Regions from separate parts of the Bacillus sp. LR_5 genome, predicted to be linked through region 3. Evidence: riboswitches for the same ligand, from Rfam matches in the RefSeq annotation. Region 3 holds a riboswitch; each other region holds the start of a gene.

Region 1 (8,171 bases), on a different contig from region 3:
ACGGCGGCAAGGAAGATGCGATCTCCGACTACAACGGACATGGCACACACGTCGCTGGAACAATTGCAGCTAACGATTCAAACGGCGGCATTACCGGGGTCGCGCCTGAGGCAAGCCTATTGATTGTGAAGGTTCTTGGCGGTGAAAACGGCAGCGGACAATACGAATGGATTATTAACGGCATTAACTACGCGGTGGAACAGAAAGTCGATATCATCTCAATGTCCCTTGGCGGACCAAGCGATGTGCCAGAGCTGGCAGAAGCAGTGAAGAACGCCGTCAAAAACGGAGTGCTTGTCGTTTGCGCAGCGGGAAATGAGGGTGACGGAGACGAACGCACAGAAGAGCTTTCCTACCCTGCGGCTTATAATGAAGTCATCGCGGTTGGATCTGTTTCGGTAGCGCGAGAATTATCAGAATTTTCTAACGCGAATAAAGAGATTGACCTTGTGGCTCCCGGAGAAAATATCTTATCCACTCTTCCTAACAAGAAGTACGGTAAGCTTACCGGCACTTCAATGGCTGCTCCCCATGTCAGCGGAGCGCTTGCTTTAATCAAAAGCTATGAAGAAGAATCATTTCAAAGAAAGCTTTCTGAATCTGAGGTTTATGCACAGCTGATCCGCAGGACTCTTCCGCTTGATATTGCTAAAACGCTGGCAGGCAATGGATTCCTGTATTTAACTGCTCCTGATGAGCTGGCAGAAAGAGCAGAGCAATCACATTTGATGACCCTATAAAATTATTTTTCTTATATAACATAAACCAAATATTGTAAATGAAATTTCAAATTCTATGTTGACAGCGAATTTGAATTACTGTTAAGATTACCAACAAATGATTCAACTTTTCAAAAAATTAATAACATTTTCTCTTATCGAGAGTTGGGCGAGGGATTGGCCTTTTGACCCCAACAGCAACCGACCGTAATTCCATTGTGAAATGGGGCGCACTGCTTTTCGCGCCGAGACTGATGTCTCATAAGGCACGGTGCTAATTCCATCAGATTGTGTCTGAGAGATGAGAGAGGCAGTGTTTTACGCAGAAAAGCCTCTTTCTCTCATGGGAAAGAGGCTTTTTATTGTGAGAAAACCTCTTAGCGGCCTGTATCCGCGGGTTAACGAGAGTGTTTTACATATAAAGGAGGAGAAACAATGACAACCATCAAAACATCGAATGTAGGATTCCCGAGAATTGGACTGAACAGAGAATGGAAAAAAGCACTTGAAGCGTATTGGAAAGGCAGCACTGATAAAGATACGTTTTTAAAGCAAATCGACGACCTATTTTTATCCGCAGCAAAAACACAAATTGACCAGCAGATTGATGTTGTGCCTGTTTCTGATTTCACACAGTATGACCATGTACTCGACACAGCAGTCAGCTTCAACTGGATTCCGAAACGGTTCAGACATTTGACTGACGCTACCGATACATACTTTGCTATCGCCCGCGGAATAAAAGACGCCGTATCCAGTGAAATGACAAAATGGTTTAATACAAATTACCATTACATCGTTCCGGAATATGACGAGAGCATTGAATTCCGCCTGACAAGAAACAAACAGCTCACAGATTACCGCCGGATCAAACAGGAATACGGAGTTGAAACAAAACCTGTGATTGTCGGCCCTTATACATTCGTCACGCTTGCTAAAGGCTATGAACCGTCTGAAGCAAAAGCGATCCAAAAACGCCTTGTGCCGTTATATGTACAGCTTCTGAAAGAGCTTGAAGAAGAAGGCGTAAAATGGGTTCAAATCGATGAGCCGGCGCTTGTTACAGCTTCTGCCGAAGATGTCCGCGGCGCAAAAGAATTATTTGAAAGCATGACTAACGAGCTTTCATCCTTGAATGTGCTTTTGCAGACGTATTTTGATTCTGTTGATGCTTATGAAGAGCTGATCTCTTACCCGGTACAGGGAATTGGCCTTGATTTCGTTCACGATAAAGGCAGAAACCTGGAACAGCTGAAAACACACGGATTCCCAACAGACAAAGTGCTGGCAGCCGGCGTTATCGACGGACGCAACATTTGGAAAGCGGATCTTGAAGAACGTCTCGATGCCGTTCTTGATATTCTCAGCATTGCAAAGGTTGATGAACTGTGGATTCAGCCTTCCAGCAGCCTGCTGCATGTTCCGGTAGCGAAGCACCCTGATGAGCATTTGGAAAAGGATCTGCTGAACGGATTATCCTACGCAAAAGAAAAACTAGCCGAGCTGACAGCTTTGAAAGAAGGTTTAGTATCAGGAAAAGCGGCGATCAGCGAACAGATTCAGCAGGCGAAAGCGGATATTCAGGCGCTCAAACAGTTTGCAACAGGCGCAAATTCTGAACAAAAGAAAGAACTTGAGCAATTAACCGATAAAGACTTCAAACGCCCGATTCCGTTTGAAGAACGTTTAGCCCTGCAAAATGACTCTCTCGGCCTTCCGCTTTTGCCGACGACTACGATCGGAAGCTTCCCGCAGTCTGCTGAAGTGCGGAGCGCACGCCAAAAATGGCGGAAAAATGAGTGGTCTGATGAACAGTACCAAGACTTTATCAATGCGGAAACAAAACGATGGATTGATATTCAGGAAGAATTGGATCTTGATGTGCTAGTGCACGGTGAATTTGAACGGACAGATATGGTCGAATACTTTGGTGAAAAGCTGGCCGGCTTTGCCTTCACAAAATACGCTTGGGTTCAATCATACGGCTCACGCTGTGTCCGCCCGCCAGTCATTTACGGAGATGTTGAATTCATTGAACCGATGACAGTGAAAGACACGGTATATGCACAGTCCCTGACATCCAAGCATGTGAAAGGAATGCTGACCGGTCCTGTTACAATCTTAAACTGGTCTTTCCCTCGAAACGACATTTCGAGAAAAGAAATCGCCTTCCAAATCGGGCTTGCCCTTCGCAAAGAAGTAAAAGCGCTTGAAGACGCAGGCATTCAAATTATTCAAGTGGATGAACCGGCGCTGCGCGAAGGCCTTCCATTAAAAACCCAAGATTGGGATGAGTATTTGACTTGGGCGGCAGAAGCATTCAGATTAACCACTTCTTCCGTGAAAAACGAGACGCAAATTCATACACATATGTGCTACAGCAACTTCGAAGACATCGTCGATACGATCAATGATCTTGATGCCGATGTGATTACAATCGAACACAGCAGAAGCCACGGAGGATTTTTAGATTATTTAAAAGACCATCCGTATTTGAAAGGGCTAGGCCTTGGTGTATATGACATTCACAGCCCTCGTGTACCGTCAACTGAAGAAATGTACAACATTATCGTTGACGCGCTTGCCGTCTGTCCGACTGACCGCTTCTGGGTAAACCCAGACTGCGGATTGAAAACAAGACAGCAGGAAGAAACAGTTGCCGCATTGAAAAACATGGTTGAAGCCGCAAAACAGGCAAGAGCTCAGCAGACACAGCTTGTATAAAATAGAAACCATCTGTCTTTGGCAGATGGTTTTTTCTATTAGAAAGCGGAAATCGGTTTCCGATGCTTCCCGTCCCCTTCTATTAATATTTTGGCTGTTCCATTTTCATCAAATTCCACAAGGCTCAATGATGTATCATGTATGTAAGCAGAATTCCATATGTCATGAACGCGTCTTCCCTTTATGATATTTAACAGCATTAATATAAAGACAGAATGGGTAACCAAGAGAACATTACCGGAAGAATGGCTGTCTAAAATAGTTTGGAGAGCTAGCCTTACCCGGTTTTCAAAGTCAAAAAACGTTTCACATCCCTGCTGGCGATAAGCTTCGGGATAATGAAAATAAGCATGAAAAAGATCTGGTTCGTCCCTTTCAATATCTTCTTGTTTTTTCCCTTCCCATGAGCCCAGTGACATTTCTCTGAACATATGATCTTTAACCAGCGGGAGCCTCCGCGATCCCAGTACGGTTTTTGCTGTCTCTTCTGTCCGCTTGCTCGGGCTGATGTATACCTGATTCAATTCAATATCCTTCAGACGCTCCCCAAGAGCGCGGGCGTTATACAGTCCAAGTTCTGTTAAATCAGAATCCAGCCAGCCCTGCATCCGTTTTTCCACATTCCATTGAGTCTGTCCGTGCCTAGCAATATATAAATGCAGCATGATCACCCCTCCTCTTTTCTCCTCTTATCTTAGCAAATCCCCCAAATATTTTGTTTGCTTTTCACTTTTTTGAGAATGTTCTTTGCACTTCTTTTCGGCTATACTTATAACACTCAATTGACAGGAGGGTTTAGGATGAATCATGAAAAGTTCTTAAAACGGGCTGTCGATCTTGCTCGTGAAGGAGTGAATGCGGGAGTTGGCGGGCCATTCGGAGCCGTTATCGTGAAAGACGGAGCCATTATTGCCGAGGGACAGAACAACGTCACAACAAGCAATGACCCGACTGCCCATGCAGAAGTGACAGCTATTCGAAATGCCTGCCGGGCACTTGACACCTATCAGCTTGATGATTGCATTTTATATGCGAGCTGCGAGCCGTGTCCCATGTGCTTAGGCGCCATCTACTGGGCCAGGCCGAAAGCCGTTTACTATGCAGCGGAGCACACAGACGCTGCTGAAGCCGGATTTGATGATTCATTCATATATGAAGAAATTGATAAACCGGCAGAAAAAAGAAACATACCTTTTTATCAGGTGACCCTGAAGGAGCATTTATCCCCGTTTCAGGCATGGCGGGATTTTGCCAATAAGAAAGAATATTAAAAGGATCAGGCATGTGCGGCCTGATCCTTTGTTAATTCGCTGAGAAGCCGCTGTGCCCGTACGCACTTCGGGTTGGCTTTCAGCGCTTTTTGCAAATACAAAACAGCAGTCATATGCTGACGCAATTCAGCATGGCAGACACCGAGCCAGCAGCTTGATCTAAAATCGGCTGCCCCCTTCACCTGTACGTACTGATGGTTTTCATTATTGGTTTGCAGGCAAGCTTCAAACGCTGCGATCGCTTCTCTGACTTTTTTAAGCTGATACATGATGATTCCTTTATAATAGTGAAGCGTGCAGTAATCCGGATAATGTCTCAGCGCTTCATGGATATCCCGTTCCGCTTCTTCGTACCGTTCTGCGTCAATTAATAATTTATACTTTAAATAATAGATAGCAGGCGGCGGAATTTGCTTTTTTCTTTTATACTCCTTGATGCAATCCACTGCCAGCCGGAGGGCTTTATCATGTTCGTTTCCTCTATCATACTCAGCTGCTTTCTGATAAAGGAGAGACGGGTCAGTACTGGATGTCAGCAATTCCATATTCAATAAGCTCATGTTGTGTTTATGCTTTTGCTGTGCCTCCTGCTCTAAATACCCGTAATGGTGAATGATACATGGAAGTGAGAAAATACTGCTTTCTTCTTCTCCCTCAGGCCTTTCGCAAACCCTTCCCGTAAACGTTATGTTTTGCTGATTGCGGATCAGCCTGATCTGCCTTTGTTCAAACGCTTCGTTTTCATCCCATTCCTTCCCTGTATAGCTCACAACCTTCATGCAGCCGAGAGATGGCAGGCTGTCAGTCAGCAGCGAAGGCAATAGGCTGCCTGTGTCCGGATCTAATTCTTCGTCGGCATCCAAGATCAATATCCACTCACCTTTGGCATGCTGTAGGCTGGCATTTCTCGCCTGTGAAAAATCCTGCTCCCATTTATGACGATAAATCTGGGCATGAAAGCTTGTGCAAATGTCTTCCGTACGATCGTTCGACCCGGTATCAATCACAATGATTTCATCGGCAATAGGCTGCACACTCTCTAAACAGCGGGCAATATGGCGTTCTTCATTTTTCACAATCATACATACTGACAGCTTTGGTCTCTTCATGTACTCACCTTTTCTCTAGTCTGAATTCACCTATATTACATGTATTCACACTTCGAAAAGATCATGCCCGCCCCGCATGCTTCCCCACAAAAAAACATCCTGAGAACCCTCAGGATGCCGTTCATTATTTTAATTCTAATTTTACATCAATATTTCCTCTGGTTGCCTTTGAATAAGGACAGAATTCATGAGCAGCATTGACAAGCTCTTGCGCCTTGTCGCGATCCAAATCTTTTGTGTTCACAACAAGTGTGACGCCGATTTTAAACCCGTCGTCGCTCTCATCCTTCATGAGGCTGACCTGTCCTTCAATTTCGGAATCAATCTCGATATTTTGTTCTTTGGCCACATGTTCGAGCGCGCCGCCGAAGCAAGCAGCGTATCCTGCCGCAAAGAGCTGCTCCGGGTTTGTGCCGGTTTGTCCTTCTTTTTTGGCATTTGGCATTACAATATCAAAATCAAGAACACCGTCATCTGATGTAATATGTCCTGCCCGTCCGCCGCGTGCGGTTACTTTTGCTGTAAATAGTGCCATATTATCCAACCTCCTTATTTGTATCTAGTTGTTATATTTCCCTTTCTGATCTTTTTAAACATGCTATGTTAGCCGAGAATAGGAAAAGTGAAGTTTTTCAGATACAATAGAATCGAATGACAAAAAGAGTTGGTGAACAAGATGGAAAATGAATTTGACCATATGAAATTGGAGAATCAGCTATGTTTTTTGCTTTATGCGAGCTCGCGGGAAATGACAAAGCAATACAAGCCGCTGCTTGAAAAGCTAAATGTGACGTACCCTCAATATTTGGTTTTGCTTTTGTTATGGGAACACGAAACGCTAACTGTCAAAAAAATGGGCGAGCTGCTATATTTAGATTCGGGAACGCTCACTCCGATGCTAAAACGAATGGAACAGCAGGGTTTGATTACAAGAAAAAGATCTGAAGAGGATGAGCGGTCCGTGTTGATCAGCCTGACAGAGGACGGAGAGTTACTAAAAGAAAAAGCGGCTGACATTCCAGGGACAATCCTAGGGCTTTCAAATCAGTCCGGAGAGGACCTGAAACAGTTAAAATCCGCTCTATATACATTGCTGGAAACACTTCATCAAAAAAATTGAGGATACCTTATACGAGGTATCCTCTTTTTTTCTATTATTCAGCTACTTCAAGCGTAACATCGATATTTCCGGAGGTTGCTTTTGAATACGGGCAGACGCCGTGCGCTTTTTGCACAAGTGCCTGTAATTCTGATGCACTGACTCCTTTTCCTTTCACCTGCAGCGTCACACCCAGTTTGTAGCCTTGATCTGCTTCATCCTTTAACAGGCTGACATGCGCTGTAACCTCTGTCTCCACTTTCATTCGTTCTGTTCTTGCTACAAGCTGAAGTGCGCTGTCAAAGCAAGCTGCGTAACCTGCTGCAAACAGCTGCTCCGGATTTGTCGCTTTTTCTAATTTCTTTGCTCTCGGTGTCCCCGGCATTGCGACATCGAGGTCGAGAACGCGGTCTGATGAAATCACCTTTCCTTCTCTTCCTCCTACCGCTGAAACAGTGGCTGTAAATAATGGCTGACTCATTTTTGTATCCCCCTAAATATATTTTATACAATTAAATTGTACACAATCTAATTTACAGTGTCAATTTTTCTGCGCACAAAAAAAGCTTATCCCGTTAGAGATAAGCTTTTTCATCGAATATTGCCCCGCTATTCGCGGATTTGCCCTGTTCCTTTAATAATGAATTTTGTAGAAGTCAGTGCTGGAAGTCCCATCGGTCCTCTTGCATGAAGCTTTTGCGTGCTGATGCCGATTTCGGCTCCGTAGCCGAATTCAAATCCATCGGTAAAACGGGTTGACGCATTATGATAGACAGCTGCAGCATCGACAGCCGTTTGAAAATAAGCCGCGTGCTTGTCATCTTCAGTTAAAATTGCTTCAGAATGATTGGTGCCGTATTGCTGGATATGCTTCACAGCTTCTTGGACGTTCTCAACCGTCTTTACGCTAATGACTGGTGCTAAAAATTCCGTTTCCCAATCTTCTTCTGACGCTTGTTTGCTTGAAGGATGAAGTTCACATACAAATTCATCACCGCGAATGTCAACTCCTGCGTTTTCTAGCTGAGCCAGCAATTCTTTCCCGTGTTGCTTCGCCCATGCTTTATGGATCAGGAGTGATTCAATCGCGTTGCATACGGAAGGGCGCTGCGTTTTGGCATTTACGACAACCTTTTCTGCCATTTGCGGTTTGGCCGTTTCGTCAATGAAAATGTGGCAGTTTCCTGCTCCGGTTTCTAATACAGGCACTGTTGATTCTCTGACAACGAGATCGATCAATTTCTTGCCA
Region 2 (8,171 bases), on a different contig from region 3:
ATGGACTACTCCAGTGTCACCCCTCCAGAAAACGAGTCAGACGGAATCGATGAAGTTGAAAAGGATAAAGAAGAGAAAGAGAAAAACAAGAAAGAAAAAGAAAAAGCCGCTGATCAAAAAGAACTTGAAAATGTGAAGAGCCAGGTGGAAAAGTTCATCAAAGATAAAAAGCTGGAACATCAGCTGGAAACGAAGATGACTAGTGAAGGCCTTCTGATTACGATTAAAGACAGTATCTTCTTTGATTCTGGGAAAGCGACCATCCGTAAGGAAGATGTTCCGCTTGCAAAAGAGATTTCAAATCTTCTTGTGATTAATCCGCCAAGAAATATCATTATTAGCGGACATACTGATAATATGCCAATTAAAAATTCTGAATTCCAATCAAACTGGCATTTAAGCGTCATGAGAGCGGTAAACTTTATGGGGCTACTGATTGAAAACCCTAAGCTCGATGCAAAAGTATTCAGTGCCAAGGGGTATGGTGAGTATAAACCGGTTGCTTCCAACAAAACAGCGGAAGGCCGAAGCAAAAACCGGCGTGTTGAAGTTCTCATCTTGCCGAGAGGCGCAGCGGAAACAAATGAAAAATAGTTAAAAAGGAAGCCTGTGACATATCAGGCTTCCTTTTTTTACTTATTATGAAACTGTTTTGCGTTTAATCCTACTCTTTTTAACATTTCCGTGCACATCTCTACCTCTTCTTCGCTTAATACGCTGATCATTTCATCAATTTCAGCAGCGTGATCAGGAAAAATATCATTCAAAAGACCGATGCCTTTTTCAGTAATTTGTGCAAATGTCACACGTCTGTCTGTAGGAGACGCTTTCCGAATGAGGAGTTCTTTTTGTTCCAGCTTATCTACAACGTATGTGATGCTCCCGCTAGCCAAGAGAATTTTATCTCCTATCTGCTGCAGCGGCTGATCGCCTTTATGGTACAACAGCTCTAGCACAGCAAATTCAGTCGGGTTTAGTCCATGCTTATGAATATGCTTATTCATATGATCGTTAATGGACCGATACGCGCGCGACAGCACGATAAATAACTTCAGTGATTTTTCTGTCATGTCTCAATCATCCTTTTAGAAACCGTTACAGAGAAACATTAATAAACAAAGACCGAAATGTCAATAAAAATCTTTCCAATATTTCTCTTCTTTTTTATATTATAAGCTGCTCAACATCTTTTTCTAATTTTTTTGGTTATTTTTTCTTATTAAAGAAGAAGAAACAATGATATAATACCTCTAATCAGGTGTATGTTGGAGCGATGCAAATTGAAAATACTAAAAGGCGCCTGCGGGAGAGTCAAACTTTATATTATACTGGTCGTGATTCCGGCAATCGTCATCAGCTTTTTCGTATATGAAAAAGAAAAAGATACTATAGCTGCAGAACATAAGCAAGAAGCGAGTGTAATGCTGAACCTTCACCGCAACAAAATCAATTATTTAATCGGAGAAACAGAGGCGAGAATGACTTCCTTGTCCATCGCAATCGACAGACCGGTTGATATAAAGAAAATGCAGTCGATTTTGGAAAAAACCTTTGATTCAGAGCCGAGATTTTCCGGTCTCTATTTTCTAAATGCCAAAGGAGACGTCACCGCAAGCACAACAGAGTTAAAAATGAAAGTAAACCTGGCCGACAGATCTTTTTTTACAAAAGCGAAGGAAACAAAAAAGACAGTCATTTCAGATAGTTATTCGAGCAGAATTACAGGCCAGCCGATTTTTACAATTTGTGTCCCTGTTTTGGACTCAAAACGAAATGTGACAAATTATCTTGTCGCAGCTATTCAAATTGATTATCTGAAAAATCTCATTAACTTACTTAGCCCTGATGTTTATATTGAAGTTGTGAATCAAGACGGAAAAATAATTTTTACGAGCGGACAGGCCTCACATGCAATAGATCAGAAACCTGTCAGCGGATATCTGGATGATATCAGCTGGAATATGAAAGTATATCCGAACCCGGTTACAATAGAAGAACTGACGAAAAGCCTTGTGCTTCCGCTTTCATGTAGTATTGTTCTGCTGAATATCCTTTTTATTCTCGTGCTGTATTATTTGCTGAAGCGGCAGACACAGCTGGAGCGCTCAGAAAATGAGGCGCAAAAATTAGAGCTGATCGGAACGCTTGCTGCCAGCACAGCCCATGAAATCCGTAACCCGCTCACCGGCATAAGCGGCTTTATTCAGCTGTTGCAAAAGAAATATAAAGGTGAAGAAGATCAGCTTTACTTCTCCATTATCGAACAAGAGATAAAGCGCATTAATCAAATTGTGAGTGAGTTTCTCGTTCTCGGCAAGCCGACAGCTGAAAAATGGGAGCTGAACTCGCTCCAGGATATTATCGGTGAAATTATGCCGATCATCTATTCTGAGGGCAACCTATACAATGTTGAAGTCGAATTACAGTATTTAACTGAGCAGCCTTTGCTCGTAAAATGCACCAAAGATCATATTAAACAAGTGATTTTAAATGTAGCAAAAAATGGCCTCGAGTCAATGCCTGAAGGAGGCAAACTGACGATCTCAGTGGGAGCTTTGGATAAAAAGGCCATTATCAAAGTTGTGGATAACGGTGAAGGGATTTCTCAGGAAATGCTGGATCATATCTTCCTTCCCTTTGTTACTTCTAAAGAAAAAGGAACCGGTCTCGGCCTTGTCGTATGTAAACGGATCGTTCTGATGTACGGTGGCTCTATTCATATCGAAAGTGAAGTGCGAAGAGGCACAGAGGTGACGATCACCCTCCCCGTATCCGCTTCATAGCCCCCCTGACCGTGTCAGGAGGGTTTTTTATCTTCGTGACCGTGGATTGCCAGTCGACTTGCTTGCTGTTCTGCCAGAAAAGAGTATTTTGATGAAGCGAAACAGCAATTTCAGAAGCAAAAAAAACATAAAGAATACTAAAAAACCCTTTAACCCTTCCGTGGCATCTAAAAACTCCATGTTCCCTCTCCCCGTCACTTTTTGCTGAATTTCAATCGCAAATACGATAACAATGATCACTGTAACGGTATAGATAAAGGACAAGGCTGTCATGCTCCATTTAGAAAGCCATGAAAACACAGCGTGAGTGACGCCGAAAAAGATTATGCCAAAAATGCCGATCACCCAAAAATGCATTTCTTTGTCTGTTAAATGAATGCCAAACATTCCGCATAATGAGATAAAAGCGTCATGAAATTGATTGACCATTTCAGTAATGAGAATCGCCAGTTCTTTCATCAGTTCCCTCTTTCATATGAATTTTTCCAGAAAAAAAGAGCGCTTCTGAAAAGCTCTCTCTTTATATATGCATTTGACAGCGCCGCTATTTATTTGCATCATATGCTGGCATAACATCTCTGCGGGGCCACAAGCCTAATTTCTTTACAAGGCCTTGAATCCCTTGAGAATGTTCGTTTTCTTGCATGAGCTGGTGATATTCATTTATTAAACAATCCAGCTCCTGACTGTGTCTGATCGTGTCATGCCCTGTAAATCCCTGCTTTCTAGCGGCATCTATCATTAACTTTCTTTTTTCATCAATAGACACCAACAATCTTTCTTGTTCAGAAGAACCGCCCATTCACTTCACCCCTCGCCGCTAAGAAATAGGAAACAAGTTTGATTGGGTTATTGTGCATTATTACAGATTATACTTTATTTGTAAACATATTTTCATTAAATAAGTTAATTTTTCGGGTATAATAGATATATTGATAGGATTAGAAGAATAATACCCAGGTGAAGAATATCTTAAACACGCCGCCAGGCAGGAGGTATGCCCAATGAAGAAAAAGAAAGCAATTATGCTCGGAGCGGCAGGCGGAAAAGCAATTTTGAAGAGGAAAAACCGAAAAAAATGTATTCAGCACATCACTACTTTTTTTCAGATGCTTCGCGATTGGCGAAATGGCGACTACCCTCGTTCACAGGTTAAAACACTTTTGCTGTTAACTGCCGCAATCCTGTATATCGTCATGCCGCTCGATATCATTCCAGACGTAATCCTCGGTCTTGGGTTCATTGACGATGCAGCTGTTTTAGGTTTGATTTGGACACTGATTAAAAAAGAACTGTCACAGTATGAAAAGTGGCGTTTGCAATAAATATAAAAAGCCCCGTTCGATGAACGGGGCTATCTCATGCTTATTGATTCACGCTGTCTTTTTCATAAATAGGAACCCAGCCTTCAGTTGTGACAAAAATTCTCACCGCGACAACTTTGCGGTCCTCCTGAAGCGTGAAGTAATGGCGGATATTCTCAGGCACGGAGATTAAATCTCCAGGGTTTAAACGGACATCAAAAAACGTTCCGTCCTTGCCTTGAATGACAAAAATACCGTGTCCGCTTACAATAAAACGAACCTCATCGTCTGTATGGTGATGCTCTCTTTTAAAGTTTTCAAGCAGTTCATCAAGTTTCGGATTGCTGTCTGACAATGAAATAACATCCTGTGCTTTATAGCCGCGGCGGGTTGAGATATCTTTAATTTCAGTTTCGAAGGTATCAAGAATTTGCTGTTTTTCTTCTTCTGTCAGATCATATTTCTCTGAGAGATGTTCCGGAAGTTTCGTGATATCCCATTGCTCATAAATAACCTCTTGACTGTCCAGAAATCTTGCCACTTCCTCTTGATTTTCAATCGTTGTATTTGCCTCATCATGAATTCGAATTGTAGCCATTTCAATTCCTCCTTTTATTTAACCAGCTGATGCTGGAGTGTTTTCAATTTCAAATGGTAGCTAAACAAAAATTCATACGCTTCAAGCACTCTTTTTGCCTCAAATGCTGTTCTCCCCCAAGCCGTAATACCATGATTTCGGATCAGAACAGCTCCTGAATCTTCTGAAATCTCTTCCGCAAACAGTGCCGCAAGCGTCGGGATATGTGCCGGATTTTCTATAATCGGAACGGTCACTTCTGCGTTCTCTTCCCACAAGCCGAGTGCTTTTATAATTTCCTGCCCTTTGAATGTGATTTTCTTTTGGTCTCCGTATAACTCTGAAATCACATTATTGTTTACCGTATGGACATGCAGGCAGCATCCGGCATTGGTTTTATTGTACAAATGTGTATGCAAAAGCGTTTCTGCTGACGGTTTCAGAGAATGCCCGCTTTCAGCAGGCTCTCCGTTTTGATCAACCAGCAGAAAATCTTCAACCGTCTCTTTGCGTTTATCTTTTCCGCTTGCAGTGACGAGAAATGTTAAAGGATCATCTGTAACCTTAATTGACAGATTGCCGCTAGTCGCCGGAAACCAATCTCTCTCTGCCAATTCCCGTTTTACTTCAGCGAGCTCTCGCCAGCGTTCTTGTTTTGCAGCCATTCCTGTACCTCCTTTACATTCTCAATTTCCTTTCTTATCTCATAAAAATCTTGATACGGAAGATGATTGAGGTTTTGCTCCCGGCATTCGTTTAATAAATAATCCCTTGCAAAGCATAGGTCAGACAGCTTTGCTGCCTCCACATCTGTAACCGAATCACCGATCATGATGATATATTGGTTCGGTTCAGAAAGTTCATGGATGACCGACGGCTTACAGCACCCGCATTGATTGCTGCATGTGCCCTTGCAGGAATGAGGCCAGTCAATATGGATATAGTCATTGTCAAATGAAGCATGGTTGCAATAAATGCGGTCTTTCTCCACAATGCCTTCAAGCAAAGGATATACAAAAAAGTCCATTCCACCGCTTATGACATAAAACGGAATCTCGTGCTCATTGATAAATGCTACAAATTCCCGAAAGCCTTCCCTGATTATTGCATCTTCCAATACAAAACTTGTAATCTCTTCTTTTAAACGGCTGGGCAGAAGGCCGAACATCCGCCCGACACCTTCCTTGATCGACAGCGTTTTGGAAAGTACGCCGTCTTTTAATGCCACCCACTCTGGGGGAGCAAATGTTTTCATGATATTTATAATGTTGTCGTTCATCGTGATTGTTCCGTCAAAATCACAAATAATAAAAGGTTTTCGAGTCGTCATACGGCTTCAACCTTTCCCCATTTATCTAGCGCAAGCTTAAGATCCTTGCATTGTTCGGCTTTTTCATCAATCGGCTGGGCCTCTAGGACCGCATCAATAATGGCTCTGAACGCTCGCCCCCCGCCTTGGGCACCGTTCGGATGTCCATGTACGCCTCCTCCGGCGTTAATAATGTGGTCTATGCCGAAATCACGCATTAATAGCGGAACCATGCCGGGATGAATGCCTGCTGACGGAACAGCAAATGTTTGGTTAAAAGCATCCTCTCTCACACATTCTTCATGAATCGCCAGTGCATCTGCTCTTGGAAGCGCAACCGAACCATATGGAGACGGAAAGAGGCTGAAGTCAGCACCGCAATATCGGTTTAATTTTCCGAGTAAAAGAGCGTGAGAAAAACCGTAAAACGGAGAAGACGTAAACGCTCCGCTGACTGCTGGATGCGCCATAATCGGAACTGGGATTTCAGGATCTTCTGCAAGGCCTTGCATAACGTCCAAGCCGTAAGCAAAGACATTAAACAAAAGCGCATCCGCTCCCAGCTCGGCGGCGCGTCTCGCTTTGTCTTTCAGATCAGCCGTACGTCCAGTCAAATTCACCGCATACAGCGTTTTATGTCCGGTTTGCTCATACGTTTCTTTCAATATTTGCTTTCCTTCTGCAATTCTTGTTTCAAAAGGCGCTAGACCTGTCTCAAAGAAAATTTCATCGTCTTTAATCAAGTCAACTCCGCCAAGCGCCTGCTGCCGGAGCTGTTCTTTAATATCACTCAGGTCCCTTCCGATTACGCCTTTAAATATGCTCATTAACAGCGGTCTCTCAAACTCTCCCAGCAGCTTCCGGATGCCGTATACGCCAAACTTCGGTCCCGGCAGTGCACGCTTAAATGCTTCAGAGAAGTGAAGATCGATTAATTTGATTTTTCCGTCCAGCGACAGCTTGCCAAACACTGTTGTCAGCAAAGCCGGAATATCCTGAGAGAAATTGATTTCAGGATAGGCAATTGTGATGACCGCTTGTTTTTCTGATGCAGGAGTTCCCTCTCTCTCCTCAACTTTTATCACACGCCCCTTGTGCTTTTGCATTTGCTCCTGTTTTACAAGGGGCAGATCAGTCCAGGAGCCTACTGTCAATCCTGTTGCGATTTGTTCTGCTTTCTTCTCTGTATCGGCTCCCGGTTCGGTCAGGAGATATGTCGCTAATAACTCACTCATGCCAGAGCTCCTTTCATTTTCATCCATATCAAAAAACCTCTTCAAACTGCAATCGCGTCTAAAGAGGTTTCGTTTCTCGTCCGAATCTTATCTCTCAGCCGCTAGCTGCAAGAATTAGCACCGTGCTTTATAAGTCGGTTGCCGGGCTTCATCGGGCTCGTCCCTCTGCCTGCTCTTGATAAGAAAATATAGATTTTATAAATTATTTTGAATTATCCCATCGTTATAAGGTCTTGTCAATGCTTTTTTGGGTAAACAGGTTCAGTTTGCCAATTCGATAAGCGGCTTCCTTAAGTCTTTCTTCACTTGTTAAAAGTCCGACTCTGACGTAGCCCTCGCCATATTCACCGAAGCCGTTTCCAGCCGCAACTGCCACATTCGCTTTTTCCAGCAAAAGATCTGAGAACTGCTCTGAAGTATAGCCTTCAGGCACAGGCAGCCATGCAAAAAAAGAACCTGCGGGAGCTGTTACATCCCAGCCGATTTCCCGGCATGCCGTGATCCAAGCGTTTCTCCTGCTCTCATACCTGGCATTTTGCTCTGCCACACACGTCTGATCGGCTAACAGTGCCTCTGCTGCAGCCTCCTGAGTCGCTCTGAAAAGACTGACAAACATATGGTCTTGATAAAGATTGATCGCTTCAATGACCGAAGCGTTTCCGACGGCAAAGCCAACCCGCCATCCTGCCATATTATACGTTTTTGACAGCGTGTAAATTTCAATTCCGATATCCTTCGCACCTTCAGTCTGCAAAAAGCTTAAAGGCTTGCAGCCGTCAAATCCTACAGCGCCGTAAGCAAAATCGTGAACGACGCAGATTCCGTTTTCAGTCGCAAAACGCACGGTATCTTCAAAGAACTCGGAAGTAGCAACAGCTCCGGTAGGATTATTCGGATAATTCAAATACATCAATTTCGCCTGTTCCCTTACTTCAGCGGTTATGCTGCTGTAATCAGGGAGAA
Region 3 (8,171 bases):
TGCGCCGGCTTTTTGATTTTATGCCAGGCGTTGATCCCGCAAGCGGCGCAGTGGCTGATTTTACTTTTGGCGATCGCCGGCCTTGCCGGCATCATAGAAACGCTCGTATCAAAATGGCTGCAAGAATGAGGCGTTACCACCAGCAACTTTTCACTAGCATCAGCATAAAGTAGCATATATGACATAAGGAAAGGAAGGGGACAAAAATGAACCAACATCATAAACCTTCCCAAAAATCTCCATATACAGATTCATCGTATCAATCAAAAAAGATAAAAAAGAAAGGCTGCGGGTGCGGAAATAAAAAGAAAAAGCCTCAATAGCCTGGCAAAGAAACCGGAGAACTCCGGTTTTTTGTTTTTTTAACGGGGCGGCCTCGCTCAGCATATATCATAAGCGGGGGGATAAAAGTGAATGAGTTTGAAAAATGGATAGAAGGAAGATATGAACCACACGAACAAAAGCAAAAAGAGTATGAAGACACGATGGGCCGTATCAGAAAAGACTTGGATGCATTTGATAAAGCCGGTCTGGAATTTGAAGATGAGATTGAAGAGCTGGCTGAAAAAACGGAGGCCTTACTTAAGAAACATCAAGCTCAATATGATCAATCATAAATCCGCAAACGCCCTATGCGAATATCCAAGCCGATCCAAGCAGCTCACATAGTGTATAGAGAGTAAAGGAGGTGCTTATCTATGGGCTTTGGATACGGATTCGGCGGCGGCTACGGCGGCTGTTATGGCGGTTATGCTGGCGGTTACGGCGGCGGCTATGGTTCAACATTTGTTTTGTTGGTCGTATTATTCATTCTCCTCATCATCGTAGGTGCATCTTTCTTTTAAGATGTATTGAGGAAGTACGGGTTATAACCCGTGCTTCCTTGCCTTGTGTTTATTTTTAAAAATGTTGGAAAAGCACATTGTATTATGTGCATTCATACAATACTGTATTACTCCGCCAAAAGGAGGCGCATTATGGATAATCAATTTTTTAAGAACATCGAAAAGAAAACAGGTGTGAAGATGCAGGATGTAATGAATCTTGCCGGATCACTCCAAAACGCTAATTTTAAAGATGAAAATACAGTGCGCAGTGTGATTAACCGCGTAGCGCAGATGGCAAACAGACGCGTGCCAAAAGAATTAGAAGATAAAATTGTGGAATCTATTACAAGCGGAAAAGAAAAGCTTGATTTTGGCACGATTTCTAAAATGATGGATAATAAATAAGTGGATGGCCTGGCTGACTCACTGCAGCGGGCCTTTTTTTACAGTAAAAACCCGGCAGTAATCTGCCGGGCTGTTAATGATGCAAGGGCTGTCTTGCTTTTTGTAGAAGGGGATACAAAAATCTTGAGCGGTTGGCTGTTTTGCCGCGCCTGTTAGCGGGGCAAGACAAATATAAATGCTGTTTCGCCCGGGTCATGGCTACATATAAAAGGCGTCTTTCCTCCTCAAGAGCGGCCTCGTCTCCTTTTCTTGCCGTTTCTAATGAGAAATCGTGCGGAATCGAGCCGTCTACAGTGCCTAACACGTAGACTGTTTTGAATTCAAGGCCTTTTGACCGGTGAATGGTCATCAGCTGAACGCCATGTTCATCCGTTCTGTTTTTCTCAGCGGCCCTCATATGGTCTACGTGGGCAAGAAAGTCAGGAATCGTTTTGAACTTCTTGGCGACAACCTTGATGTCACGCAGGTCATCAGAGCCTTTTTCCAGCTTGTTGCCCTCATTGCCCCGCTTTTTTAAATACTCGGAGAAGCCCATTTTTCCTTCTGCAAAGGTGATGGCTTCTACGGGCTTCATCGTGCGGAGGCTTGCAAAAAACGGTACGATTTTCTTGATTTTGTCCAGCTGGAATGGCTTCAGATCAGGCAATTTGGCCAGCGCTTTGATCATGGTACAGTCCTCTGTAATCGAGAGCGCCTTCAGCGTATTCAAAGCGGACTGTTTTAAAAACAAGGCGGGAAGCAAATGTTTAATCGCTTCGGTGTCATCCTCATTTTGGCTGGCATACAAGTAGGCGAGAATCTGGCGGACGATCCGTCTGCTGTAAAACGATTGGACGCCGCGGTCAGCTGTATACGGAATTGATGATTGATGAAGCCTTTCATAAATAGCACGGCCTCCGCTGTTTGTGCGGTACAGAACCGCAAAGTCTTCTGGACTGGCTCCATTTTGAATTTTTTCTTTGATATCGGAAACGACCATTGTGGCTTCTTCCTCTTCATCATAAGGATAAAACAGCACAGGGACCTGAATGTCATCGCGGGCCGCTTCAAGCGTTTTGGCATATCTGTTTTTGTTCTTTTTCACAACGATATCAGCACTAGAGACGATCGGGTGCGTAGACCTGTAGTTCGCAGTTAAATAGATCGTCTTCGCTCCCGGATAATCCTTTTGAAAATCAAGAATGAAAGACGGATTGCTTCCGCGAAACGCGTAGATGGACTGGTCATCGTCTCCGACACAGCACAGGTTTTGCTCCGGGCTGGCGAGCATTTGCATGATTTTGTATTGAACCGGATTAATGTCCTGAAACTCATCAATTAAGATATACGTAAACCGAGATTGATATTGTTCCAGAAGGTCAGGCCGCTCGATAAACAATTCATAGCAGGCTGAAGCCATGTCATCAAAATCAAATTGGCTGTGTTCTTTTTTCTGGCGTTCATAATGTTCATATAAACGATAAACTTGTTTTTCCCACTCATCTTTTAGAGGGATGCGTTCATTTGGGACATAAGTGTTTTTCCAAAAACCGATCTGCTGCAGAGCTTGGTCAACTGGGAATTCTTTCTCATCGATGCCTTCTTCATAGAGTGCTTTTTTGATATATTGTTCCCGCTGCCACTCCATTTTCAGCAGATGCTCACCGTTCCATTTAGCAGAATTAGAGTGATACAAGATCTTATAAAACAGACTGTGGAATGTTCCTGTCACAAGTCTTCTGACTTTTGCCGGCTGTAATCCGTACTGGTTGGCCATACGCTCTTTCATTTCAGCGACAGCTTTTGTTGTAAAGGTGACAAGCAGCATATTTTCAGGCGGTATGCCTAAGTGTTCGATCATGTGGGCGGCACGGGCTGTCAGCACCCGTGTTTTTCCGCTCCCCGCACCTGCAAGCACGAGCAGCGGGCCCTCTGTTTCCGTGACAGCTTTCAGTTGATCCGTGTTTAAGCCGACAGACGGAAAAAGGCTCGTATCGGGTTCTATTGTTTTTGGCACAAATGGTGTTCCTGGTTTAATGCTTCTAGGACGGTGCCATTCCGTAACAGCTGGGGACGGGTCAGCGGCGATCGCTTTTCCCTTGGGTAAACGAATGACACCAGATTCCTGATCGTCTTCTTTTTTTTCCTCTTTAGAGGGCTTCGGTTCGCACGCCTCCTCACATGCCGGAAAATCGCCTGGCTGGCGATGGATAAACTCTGGCGGATCGGCGATGTTAAGCCGTAACAAAACGGGCTTTCCGCAATGAGAACAAAATAAATGTCCTTTTATTCCCTCTTCAAAGAGGAATTGATAATGTTCTCTCGAATATGTATGTAAATGTATGATTCTATCATTCAGTCGGGCGCATTTCAAAAAGGGGTCCTCCCAATCAAAAGGTGTTCATTACAGACAATGACTATCATATCAAAAGAAATGTGTTTCAAAAAGTAAGTTTAAGGGAAAAGAGACAGCAGAGGGGTGGGTATTGTATGATATATGCAGGTCAAATTCAGAACCAGCAATACGCTCAATATGCTAATAGAACGATTGGACATAAGCAGGATTATGCCGGAACCGAAAAAATCAGCTATGTCCCGTTTCAGCGGGTATACAAAGAACTGGAAAAGCAGCAGGAGAATCAAACGGCAGCTGAAAGAAAAGTAAACGAGATGAAACGTAAGCGCTCTCTTTATAAGAGATTGCGAGAAAAAGGAATGGGCACATATATTAATCGATATGTATAAAAAACCGTTCATACGAGAGAACGGTTTTTTTATATGCAGTAAAAATCCGGATCTCAAAAGATCCGGATGCGTTCAGTCCTTCATCATTTGTAAGTGCGGAATGCCGGCATCGAGGAATTCTTTTTCAGAAAGCACGCGATACCCGTGTTTCTTGTAAAACGGCACAGCCTGTGTTTGCGCGTTTAAAATGAAACCGTAAGCGCCTCCGTCTGCCGCGGCTTTTTCGAGCGCTTTCATAATGATGCCGCCGACACCGGCTGAGCGGTGGCTTTTCAGTACGCAAATGCGCTCTAACTTGCCGTAGCCGTCCTTCATGCGCCATCTTCCGGCACCGACAGGCTTTTCGCCGTCATACACGACGATATGCTCTGACTCATTTTCAAGTTCGTCAATTTCTTCTTCAGCAGGCACGTTTTGTTCTTTGACAAAGACTTCTTCTCTTACATAGAATGCATCTTTCAGTTGTTCTTCATTTTTTGCGATAACTGCTTTCAAACATTATTCTCCTCTGCCTAGCAAGAAGGTTTCATATACTGTCCACGATCCGTTTTCCAGCTGGTAAAGCAAGTGGAAACGGTCAACGATTTCTTCATGCGACACTTCCTGCATTTTTAATTGTCCCAGCACATCTGAATGCTCATCGTCGGAAAGGTTTTGGCCGACCGTCACATGCGGAACGAAATTATATTCCTGTTCTCCTGCCAACACACCGGTGTATAGCTTTTCATTGAGTGTTTTTAACTCTTCCGTCGGTTCTGCTTTGATGTAAATGACATTATTGACAGGCGCAAATGAGCTGTATTTTGTCATTTTGAGAACGAGTGGGTGGGACTCTTTTGCGATGTTTCTTAAATGTGATACGAGCTGATCCGCTTTCTCCTCCGCGCATTCAAAGGATGCTCTCAGCGTCAAATGAGGCGGGATCAGAGAGTAGCTTGGGTCATAGCGCTTTCTGTAAGAGTTTGCAAGGTCTTGGAGCTTTTTTGATGGAAATAAAACGATTCCATATTTCATATTATGTCCCTCCTGGAAATAAAGTATGATAGAGTGTTAAAGCATTTTTTTCAGCGCCGGGGTGATGAGCGGCTGCCAGTATGTCCATTTGTGGTCTCCGTCAAATGGCTCGAAATCATAATCGGAAAGCTTTTTCTCCAGCAGCTGTTTCAGCTCCCGGTTCGGTTCTGTAAAGTCCAGAATGTTCCCGTCTGTCGTGTGGACGTCAGTTTCTTTTGTTCCGATTTGGTGATAAATAGAGAGGTGTTTGATATCGTCTGACTGTTTTACGGCTTCTAGTACGTGTTTGTCAACATAGGGAGACTGCATGATGATGTTGCCAAACATATTCGGATAATCAAGCGCTGTCATAAGTGACACGGTTGCTCCGAGCGAATCACCTATCAGCGTTCGGCCGTAACCGATCTGATAGGTTGGATACTCATCATCTGCAAAAGGAACGAGCTCATGGGCGATGAACCGTTTATAAGCCGAAAATTTTGAACCCTCCGGATGATAGGTGTTTCTGCGCTCTTTTACATCCTTATAAGGAACACCGATAATAATGCTCCGGTCTATTTCGCGTTTCGACAGCAATTCCTCAACCTGTCTGCCGATTCTCCCCAGCCTGAAATAATCGTGGCCGTCCTGCGCGATAATGACATGGTATTTATAAAGCGGGGAGTAGTTGGACGGCAGATAAACAAGCAAGGTCATTTCCTCGTTAAGCTCTTTTGAAAAGAATTTCTTTTCTTGCACTGTGCCGTTTTTCGGTGCCATAAAAACATTCCTCCAGGACATCACTATACTTTCTTGCATTTTCAATTATTGTACCATGAATTATTAGAAATTTCTCTCTTTAAACGGTTCGGCACACGAAGAAAAAAGTGTTGAAATAAACTGTGAATTGCGCTAATATAAAACAATCAGAAAATTGAAATCGATATTTCTTATCGTGAGAGGTGGAGGGACTGGCCCTTAGAAACCTCAGCAACCGGCTTGTTTTGCATGTGCAAAGCGCCAAGGTGCTAAATCCAGCAAGCGTTTTTTATGCTTGGAAGATAAGAAGAAGCGTTAAACCCCTTCTTCTTATGAAGAAGGGGTTTTTATTTTGAAAAGGGAAGGTGTCAGCTATATGTCACAGCACGTTGAAACGAAATTAGCTCAAATTGGGAACCGTAGCGATGAAGTCACGGGAACAGTGAGTGCTCCTATCTATTTATCAACAGCATACCGCCACAGAGGGATCGGAGAATCTACCGGATTTGATTATGTCCGCACAAAAAATCCGACACGCCAGCTTGTTGAGGACGCCATCGCTAACTTAGAAAACGGCGCGAGAGGGCTTGCCTTTAGTTCGGGAATGGCTGCTATCCAAACGATTATGGCGCTGTTTAAAAGCGGAGATGAACTGATCGTTTCATCGGACCTATATGGCGGCACGTACCGTTTATTTGAAAATGAATGGAAAAAATACGGATTGACTTTTCATTATGATGATTTCAGCGATGAGGACTGTTTACGCTCTAAGATTACGCCGAATACAAAAGCGGTGTTTGTGGAAACGCCGACAAACCCCCTCATGCAGGAGGCGGACATTGCACATATTGCCCGGATTACAAAGGAGCACGGTCTTCTGCTGATCGTAGATAATACATTTTATACACCGGTCTTGCAGCGGCCGCTTGAGCTGGGAGCTGACATTGTCATTCACAGCGCAACCAAGTATTTAGGCGGGCATAACGATCTGCTTGCTGGACTTGTCGTGGTGAAGGATGAGCAGCTCGGAGAGGAAATGTTTCAGCATCAAAATGCAATCGGCGCCGTCCTGCCGCCATTTGATTCGTGGCTTCTGATGAGAGGAATGAAGACGCTGAGCCTCAGAATGGGCCAGCATCAGGCAAACGCGCAGGAGCTTGCGGCGTTTTTAGAAGAGCAGGAAGAAATTTCGGATGTGCTGTATCCCGGAAAAGGCGGCATGCTGTCCTTCCGTCTGCAAAAAGAAGAATGGGTCAATCCGTTTTTAAAAGCGCTGAAGACCATTTGTTTTGCAGAAAGCCTCGGCGGGGTGGAAAGCTTTATTACATACCCTGCGACCCAGACGCACATGGATATTCCTGAAGAGATCCGCATCGCAAACGGGGTGTGCAATCGGTTGCTGCGCTTTTCTGTCGGTATTGAACATGCGGAAGATTTAAAAGAGGATCTAAAACAGGCATTATGTCAGGTCAAAGAGGGAGCTGTTTCTTTTGAGTAAACACAATTGGACGCTGGAAACCCAGCTCGTGCACAATCCATTTAAAACAGACGGCGGAACCGGGGCGGTCAGTGTACCGATTCAGCACGCCTCGACTTTTCACCAATCTTCATTTGAAGAGTTCGGGGCATATGATTACAGCCGCTCTGGCACGCCGACAAGAACAGCTCTCGAAGAAACAATTGCCGCACTGGAAGGCGGAACAAGAGGATTTGCTTTCAGTTCAGGCATGGCTGCCATCTCAACAGCATTTTTACTGCTGTCACAGGGTGATCACGTTCTTGTGACAGAAGATGTATACGGCGGAACCTTCCGTATGGTGACAGAGGTGCTGACCCGGTTTGGCATTGAGCATACGTTTGTCGACATGACGGATCGTAATGAAGTGGCGCGGAGCATCAAGCCGAACACAAAGGTCATTTATATGGAGACACCGTCAAATCCGACACTTGGGATTACGGATATTAAAGCGGTTGTTCAGCTTGCAAAAGAAAACGGCTGTCTGACCTTTCTGGACAATACATTCATGACACCGGCACTGCAGCGACCGCTTGACCTCGGCGTGGATATTGTACTTCACAGCGCGACAAAATTCTTAAGCGGACACAGCGATGTGCTCTCAGGTTTGGCTGCTGTCAAAGATGAAGAGCTTGGGAAGCAGCTGTATAAGCTGCAAAACGCGTTCGGCGCCGTCCTTGGCGTGCAAGATTGCTGGCTTGTCCTGCGCGGATTAAAAACGTTGCAGGTCCGTTTAGAGAAAGCGAGTCAAACAGCCCAGCGGCTTGCGGAATTTTTCCAGAAGCACCCGGCGGTCAAGCGCGTGTATTATCCGGGACTGGCTGATCATCCCGGCGCTGAAACCCATAAAAGCCAGTCAACGGGAGCGGGCGCCGTGCTATCTTTTGAGCTTGAAAGCAAAGAGGCCGTTAAGAAGTTAGTCGAGAATGTGTCACTGCCGGTCTTCG

What was found. A riboswitch is a leader RNA that binds a small molecule or an ion and turns the genes downstream of it on or off. The one in region 3 is predicted to bind S-adenosylmethionine.
Region 1: another riboswitch for S-adenosylmethionine. It lies ahead of metE (5-methyltetrahydropteroyltriglutamate--homocysteine S-methyltransferase); the one in region 3 lies ahead of metI (cystathionine gamma-synthase/O-acetylhomoserine thiolyase).
Region 2: another riboswitch for S-adenosylmethionine. It lies ahead of mtnW (2,3-diketo-5-methylthiopentyl-1-phosphate enolase); the one in region 3 lies ahead of metI (cystathionine gamma-synthase/O-acetylhomoserine thiolyase).

Annotation. Positions count from the first base shown of each region.
Region 1 covers NZ_JAVAXX010000002.1:141,591-149,761, reverse strand. Annotated here, with positions in the region: partial or broken gene isp (serine protease Isp) at 1-740, shown strand, start outside; SAM riboswitch class I at 872-1,027, shown strand; gene metE (5-methyltetrahydropteroyltriglutamate--homocysteine S-methyltransferase) at 1,155-3,443, shown strand; gene RAC86_RS01645 (histidine phosphatase family protein) at 3,482-4,108, opposite strand; gene guaD (guanine deaminase) at 4,244-4,714, shown strand; gene RAC86_RS01635 (glycosyltransferase family 2 protein) at 4,720-5,823, opposite strand; gene ohrB (organic hydroperoxide resistance protein OhrB) at 5,948-6,358, opposite strand; gene ohrR (organic hydroperoxide resistance transcriptional regulator OhrR) at 6,500-6,943, shown strand; gene RAC86_RS01620 (organic hydroperoxide resistance protein) at 6,978-7,403, opposite strand; gene proA (glutamate-5-semialdehyde dehydrogenase) at 7,532-8,171, opposite strand, start outside.
Region 2 covers NZ_JAVAXX010000036.1:437-8,607, reverse strand. Annotated here, with positions in the region: gene motB (flagellar motor protein MotB) at 1-594, shown strand, start outside; gene mhqR (MarR family transcriptional regulator MhqR) at 633-1,070, opposite strand; gene RAC86_RS10520 (sporulation kinase KinD) at 1,263-2,783, shown strand; gene RAC86_RS10515 (hypothetical protein) at 2,811-3,242, opposite strand; gene spo0E (aspartyl-phosphate phosphatase Spo0E) at 3,328-3,585, opposite strand; gene RAC86_RS10505 (YkvA family protein) at 3,788-4,108, shown strand; gene mtnD (acireductone dioxygenase) at 4,149-4,685, opposite strand; gene RAC86_RS10495 (methylthioribulose 1-phosphate dehydratase) at 4,700-5,329, opposite strand; gene mtnX (2-hydroxy-3-keto-5-methylthiopentenyl-1-phosphate phosphatase) at 5,287-5,994, opposite strand; gene mtnW (2,3-diketo-5-methylthiopentyl-1-phosphate enolase) at 5,991-7,208, opposite strand; SAM riboswitch class I at 7,293-7,393, opposite strand; partial or broken gene mtnE (methionine-glutamine aminotransferase) at 7,432-8,171, opposite strand, start outside.
Region 3 covers NZ_JAVAXX010000198.1:2,149-10,319, reverse strand. Annotated here, with positions in the region: gene yjcA (sporulation protein YjcA) at 1-129, shown strand, start outside; gene RAC86_RS27305 (hypothetical protein) at 411-617, shown strand; gene yjcZ (sporulation protein YjcZ) at 699-845, shown strand; gene spoVIF (sporulation-specific transcription regulator SpoVIF) at 978-1,232, shown strand; gene RAC86_RS27290 (ATP-dependent helicase) at 1,306-3,585, opposite strand; gene RAC86_RS27285 (hypothetical protein) at 3,702-3,956, shown strand; gene RAC86_RS27280 (GNAT family N-acetyltransferase) at 4,029-4,451, opposite strand; gene RAC86_RS27275 (YjcG family protein) at 4,455-4,970, opposite strand; gene RAC86_RS27270 (esterase family protein) at 5,007-5,729, opposite strand; SAM riboswitch class I at 5,897-6,017, shown strand; gene metI (cystathionine gamma-synthase/O-acetylhomoserine thiolyase) at 6,085-7,206, shown strand; gene metC (cystathionine beta-lyase) at 7,199-8,171, shown strand, end outside.